One region of the Desulfosporosinus acidiphilus SJ4 genome, then DNA from elsewhere that is predicted to be linked to it. Evidence: riboswitches for the same ligand, from Rfam matches in the RefSeq annotation. Region 1 holds a riboswitch; each other region holds the start of a gene.

Evidence for each region. Region 1 has a riboswitch for lysine ahead of DESACI_RS07420 (amino acid permease). Riboswitches for the same ligand answer to the same signal wherever they lie in the genome.
Region 2: linked by a shared signal. The riboswitch ahead of dapA (4-hydroxy-tetrahydrodipicolinate synthase) and the one ahead of DESACI_RS07420 (amino acid permease) in region 1 are both predicted to bind lysine.
Region 3: linked by a shared signal. The riboswitch ahead of lysA (diaminopimelate decarboxylase) and the one ahead of DESACI_RS07420 (amino acid permease) in region 1 are both predicted to bind lysine.

The regions. Positions count from the first base shown of each region.
Region 1 covers NC_018068.1:1,612,532-1,614,810, reverse strand. The annotation lists gene DESACI_RS07425 (hypothetical protein) at 1-46, opposite strand, end outside; lysine riboswitch at 767-942, shown strand; gene DESACI_RS07420 (amino acid permease) at 1,053-2,279, shown strand, end outside.
Region 2 covers NC_018068.1:1,969,299-1,971,577, reverse strand. The annotation lists gene dapA (4-hydroxy-tetrahydrodipicolinate synthase) at 33-923, opposite strand; lysine riboswitch at 1,006-1,181, opposite strand; gene DESACI_RS09055 (YeiH family protein) at 1,592-2,279, opposite strand, start outside.
Region 3 covers NC_018068.1:3,436,375-3,438,653, reverse strand. The annotation lists gene DESACI_RS15715 (acyl-CoA dehydratase activase) at 1-480, shown strand, start outside; lysine riboswitch at 576-767, shown strand; gene lysA (diaminopimelate decarboxylase) at 884-2,218, shown strand; gene DESACI_RS15705 (hypothetical protein) at 2,273-2,279, opposite strand, start outside.

The sequences.
Region 1 (2,279 bases):
CTGATTCATAAAAATGTTTGTCCTTTAAAAGCAAAGCATACTCCATCAGTTGGCCCTCTGATTCCAAAAGTATATACTTATTACTTTCTGTTCCAGCACCCTGACAGCTAGTAAAGAGTCCATCACTTGTTAAAAATCGCTGCGAAAGCAATCGATTAATATCTTTTTCGATAGGATCCGATGCATCATTATTAAGCAGGTATTTGACCACAAATTTGCCGGATTCTAAGTGATTGATTTTATAACTATATATGAAAAACAATAAAACAAACGGAATTAGGAGGATGGTAAAAACTTTGAATTTGACTTTGATTCTGATTTTTAGCGCCTCTCCTCTTCTTTTAGTATTACAGCAAGATTACCCGTAAATATGATACTCAGGACATAAACGACAACTTACCAAGGATCGCCTGGAACTAAAACATTAGATATAGTTACTAAAACATATCAAGTTTATTCCTCTTACTAACTTTAGAGATTTATAAATACAAATCGCTTCCAATTATCAGCACGATAAAGGGTAATTCTACATATTTCGAGAATTCCCTCTAAGAAAACATTAAAATTTTGCCAATTATAAGACTCCCGCTTCTACAACAAATAAGCCAATCCCACAGCGTTATTAGTGGATATACAAGCGGATAAATAAATTGATATACCACAATTTTGACAGATTAGGATTGACGGTTATTTATTGACAAGATAACTTATCCCGGTTACTATTACTAATGGACAAAACTTGGAATTTTCCTATAAATATCATTAATTACAAGGTAGAGGCGCGATTCTCAAGAGTAAGGTCATTTCTGACAGGGAAATAAAATGGCTTGAAAGGGAGTATCGCCGAAGCACGTGAGATAATTGCCCAAAAACTCACATGCTGGGTATGTATCCGAAAGGTGCATAACTGTCACAAAATCGTTGTGGAGAGCTACCTGCTTCGGTGATATGCCTTCAAAATTGTTGGTATAAGTAAGCCTTTGAGCAGCAACCATAGCTTCAAGGGCTTATTTTATTTTATTTTAAATTCAGAAATTTTACGGAGGATTAAAATGAGTAGTAAAAAATTAGGTTTTTGGTTATTGACAGCGCTCGTCACTGGAAACATGGTGGGATCGGCGATCTTCATGCTTCCGCAATCTCTCTCGAACATTGGTTCTCCTGCGGGAGTATTGCTTGCCTGGCTGTTTACCGGTCTTGGTGTTTTGATGCTTGCTCACGTTTATGGCCAGCTGTCAGATTTTAAACCCGAACTAATCGGCGGTCCCCCCAGCTACACCAGGGAATTGTTTGGCCAAAACAAGCTGGGGCAAATCATGGGATTTGAAATCTCGTGGGGATATTGGACCTCAAACTCTCCTGGAAATGCAGCAATTCTCATAACGCTTGTAGGTTATCTAACGTATTTCCTGCCTGTTTTACAAAGCAAAACGGTTCTTTTCACTTTGGGTCTGTTTAACATTCAGGTTGGCAATTTCCTCTCATTTATAATTGCTTCCCTGGTGCTCTGGTTTGTTCATTATCTGATGTTTAAAGGGACATACGCAGCAAGTAAAATCAACTTCTTTGCTACGATAACTAAAATCTTAGGATTCATCTTCTTCATAATTATTGCTCTTTCTATCTTCGATATAACCTATCTCCATCCTTTTATCGCTGAAAAAACCCTTAAATCCGGCGAAACCCTCGGACTTTTTCAACAAATGAATCAAGGGGCGATTCTAACCCTCTGGGCTTTTATCGGTGTGGAATCAGCAGTATGGCTTTCCGGACGAGCTAAGAGGCAGCAGGATGTTAAATGGGCAACACTCACCGGCTTACTCATTGCATTAGCCATCTACCTTCTTATTACGTTCTTGGCTATGGGGGCCTTACCCGCCAAAGAATTGATGGTTGCCGATAAACCTTTAGTTGATGTCTTAACGAAAATTATTGGACCGAAAGGTTCGTTTATCATGGCAACTCTCGGTGTCCTTTCCATGCTCGGCGCAACGGTTGGTTGGATTTTACTCAGTGTCGAGGTCCCTTACCAATCCGCACGCCTCAATCTCTTCCCGCACTGGTTTGTTAAAGAAAATAAAAATGGTGCCCCTTACCGTGCAGCCTGGATTACGAATGGCCTCACGCAATTGTTCCTGCTCTCAATGATCTCCGATACCATTGCTAATGCCTTTAACGAAATGATTGTCATCGCCACCCTTGCCAACTTAGTTCCTTACCTTTTCTCAGGCATTTATTCTCTGAAAGTTGTTTTAAAGGGTGAAAACTATGGCAAAATT
Region 2 (2,279 bases), 360 kb from region 1:
TACTAGTTATTGAAATCGGAGGTGTTCTTTCCTCAGACATTCAATCCATATCTTCTCATAATAGAAATCAACTTTTCACGGTGAGTATCCTCTATTGTAGTGAGAGGTAATCTCAGATAATCCTTGCAGAAACCCATAGCTGCCATAGCAGCCTTGACTGGAATAGGATTTACTTCACTAAATAGTACATTGATTAGATTGTAAAGTTCAAATTGCTGCTCAGCACTGCCTGCGATGTCACCGTTAAAGAAACGGGTGCAAATCTCACGGGTCTGGGCAGGCATTATGTTGGAAAGGACAGAAATGCAGCCAATTCCGCCAAGTGCCATGAGGGGAACTATTTGATCGTCATTGCCTGAATACAAATCAAGCTTGCCACGCACACGAGCCATTGTTTCGACAATTTTAGAAATGTTGCCATTTGCTTCTTTAATCCCTACTATATTTTGGTGTTCAGCCAATACCTCATAGGTTTCCGGCTCAATATTAATACCTGTCCTTGAAGGCACATTATAGAGGATAATGGGTTTTGTACTCTTGTCGGCAATTTGGGTAAACATTTTAATCAGGCCCTTTTGCGTAGCCTTATTGTAATAAGGGGTAACTACGAGCATTGCATCCGCACCTGCTTCGCAGGCATAACGCGTGAGGTCATGTGCGTATTCCGTATCATTGCTGCCTGTGCCGGCAATAATTGGTACTCTGCCTGCCGCGCGCTGAACAGCAAATGAAATGGCCTCTCTGTGTTCGGCGTCAGTGAGGGTCGACGCTTCACCGGTGGTTCCGCAAATTACCAGAGCGTCAATTCCTTCTGTAATTTGCCAATCAATCAATTTGCCGAACTGCTCATAATTAATTCCTGTTTCGTCCAGAGGGGTAATAAGAGCAGTTGCGATACCCTTAAACACAGTGTTCTTTTCCATATTAAAATCTCCTTCAATAAAAAAATAGCTGATACGGAATCAGCTACTAAATTACCCATACGACTTTACAATCCATTATGGTAATATAGATAGCTCTCCGCAAATGCGACAGTTGAACGAATCTTATTTCGTTCAACCAGCCCAGTCTCCACGTAAATAAGACCGACTTCGGCATCTACCCCTTTCACCGAAGCTACGGTCTTACGTAAACCTTAACAACTTCGGGTACTGATTGTATAATGCACCTCTATCATTTAATCCAGTCTATTCATATTTATTGTGCTTGTCAAGGCCAAAATTGGAAGCACAAGGAAATACAAAGCATCTAATCCGGCAAGCTAACTTAACAGACATTCCTTCGGGTCAAAAATTTCTCTGTATAAAACGTTAGGATGGCGAAGAGACTCATGATTCCGGAGTATTTTATAATTATCGCAAGCAAACTAAGCAAGTTTGAGCTTTGGATTTGCCCCTTCTCTCCTTCTGATGAGGAATGGTCATAACTTTGATCCCTGTCTTCACCTGCAGCAAAAAAATCTTCCCAAAATTAATGAGAAGATTTCAGATAATATCAACTTATATAAATTCCTTATGTTTAAAATATAATATTCTAATTTCACATTTCACTTATATTTGCTAAGTTAAATGAAAAGTAATCAATACGAGTTCTAAAACCAAAGTGTAGCGTAAGAAAACACAGAAAGAACAATCGATGCGATAAGCATTGCCAACAATGGCCGTAACGCCCGGTTGCGCAGACGTGATACATTAACATGGAGTCCCAAACCAACCATAGCAGCCGCTAACAAGAAAGGACCAATAACATCTGAAATCTCCTTCAAAATAATTTTTGGTATGTGAAAATACGTCCCGATGATACTTGCTGCAAGAAAACCAATTAAAAACCAGGGGAATGGTGCCCTTTTCGCTTCTCCCTGTTTCTTATTCCGCCGTGTCCAGAGTGAAAGAATCATACTCAACGGAATAAGCAGAAAGACCCGTCCCAGTTTAGCTAATAAACCGATCTCTAAAGCATTCGGACCGGCCGTTGCTGCGGCCGCAGCAACATGGGCTATCTCATGCAAACTAATTCCGCTCCAAATTCCGAATTGGACCGGAGAAATCGGAAGAATAGGGCGAATCAGAGCATAACCAATAGCAAACACAGTACCAACCAGGGCGATAATACCTGCTCCGAGTGCAGTATCTTCATCATCCGCATTGACAACCGGAGAAACAGCGGCAATAGCCGCAGCACCACATACGCCTGTTCCTATTCCCAGAAGCAAGGTAAGCATCTTTTCCCCCTTGAATAGTTTACCAAGCAAGACTGTTATACTAATAGCAACCAGAATA
Region 3 (2,279 bases), 1.8 Mb from region 1:
AAACAACAGTTGGGGCATGCCTTGCCGGATATCTTAGCAGGCCTTTGCCAGGCGATGGTCCGTAATTACTTAAATAATGTAGGTAAGAACAAGGACATAAAGGGACCTGTTTTTTTTCAAGGGGGTGTTGCGGCGAATCCAGGAATCTGTAAAGCCTTTGAAAGAGAGCTTGGGCTGTCTGTTATAGTCCCGGAACATTTTGGGGTCATGGGCGCTCTGGGAGCGGCATATCTAGCTCAAGAAAAGCTGAAGATGAACTCAGAAACAGAGACAAGGTTTCGGGGGTTACACTTGGCCGAAACCCAGTTCAAAGCTAAAAGCTTTGAATGTACAGGTTGCGCCAATCGTTGTGAAGTTGTGGAGATTCAGCAAGAAGGCTTAGCTTTGGCCCGCTGGGGGGATCGATGCGGAAAATGGGCTAATGCTCTTGGTAAGGGTATTTATAGGGCAAAACCTCCGGAGGAACAGCAAGGTGCATAATTGCTAAATTTAAGGCCGTTTTCCAGAAAAATATTTTGACCTTCCCTTAGAAGTCTGATATACTAAGAAAAATTTAATGTACCTCATCTCTTTGGAGGTGTGGTAGAGGCGCGAATGACAATAGTACTGTGGAGAAGGCTGCGACAGCCGATGAGCCCATAGAAAAGGGGATTTCGCCGAAGCCCAAAATGCAGCGTGAATTTTGGTGCTGGGCCTATGGTTAATAGCTGTAGGACTGTCACACGATGATTTCGATGAAATCCATCGTGTGGAGAACTACTCCCAACAGGAGAAGAGGGTCAATGTTAACGTGCAGTAGTACGGCAACAGAGGACCTCCTTCTGTTGTCGTTTGTTTTTTTGTCGGATAGAGAACGTTAGAGTAATGAGGGAGGAAGAGAACCATGAGGCTGCACGGTACTCAGAGAATTAATGAACAAGGACATTTAGAGATTGGTGGGTGTGACACGGTAAATTTAGCTCAAGAATTTGGCACACCGCTTTATATTATGGACGAGGCCCATATTCGCGAAATATGCAGGCGATATTATCAATCGTTTACTCAAGGTTTGAAAAATGCAGAAGTAATCTATGCTTCCAAAGCTTTTTCCACCATGGCTATGTGCCGCATCATTAACCAAGAAGGATTAGGTTTGGATGTGGTTTCCGGCGGGGAACTGTATACGGCTCTGCAGGCGGACTTTCCCGCTGAACGTATTTATTTTCATGGCAACAACAAATCGGCGGAAGAATTGGCTATGGCTTTAAAAGCAGGTGTTGGGCGTATCGTCGTTGATAATTTTTATGAAATGAGTCTTCTTAACGATTTGGCTCAAGGAATGAATCAAAAGGCCAATATTCTTCTTCGGGTAACTCCGGGCATTGAAGCTCACACTCATGAGTACATTCAGACAGGGCAAATTGACTCAAAATTTGGCTTTACACTTTCTAATGGAACCGCTGACCGAGCTTTAGACTTAGCTTTATCCTCTGCAAACCTTGTGGTCAAAGGGGTACATGCTCATATTGGATCGCAAATCTTTGAGTTAGAGTCCTTCAGTCACGAGGTCCGGGTTATGATTCAGTACATGGCAGATATATATGAACGTACAGGTTCTCTTTTGGAAGAATTGAACTTAGGCGGAGGATTTGGAATTTACTATGCCTCAGGCGATGAACCTGCCCAAATTGAGGATTATGCCAAAATCGTTCGAAATGCTCTTGAGGATGCCTGTGAAAAGCATAAATTCCCGATTCCTAAAATTATTATTGAACCTGGACGCTCCATTGTGGGAACAGCAGGAACAACCCTTTATACCATTGGATCCATTAAAGAGATTCCTGGGATACGAAAATATATAGCCGTTGACGGCGGTATGGCGGATAATCCGCGCCCAGCCTTATACCAAGCTCGTTATGAAGCAGTTTTGGCAAATCGTGCCGCTGAAGAAAACGCTGAAGAAGTTTCCATCACAGGAAAGTGTTGTGAATCCGGGGATATGTTGATTTGGGATATTAATTTGCCGAAAGTCCAATCAGGTGACTTGCTGGCTGTATCTTGCACAGGAGCTTATAACTATTCTATGTCTTCCAATTATAATCGTCTTCCTCGGCCTGCCGCAATCTTTGCAGAAGGCGGCAAGGCTGATGTGATCGTTAAACGGGAAAATTATTCAGATTTATTGAGAAATGACGTTCTCCCTGAGCGCTTAGCTCACTTGCCCATGGCAAGCCGTTAAGAGAAACAAAAAAGGATCCGTATACGCATTGAGTTCGTATCGGATTCTTTTACTTTAATAC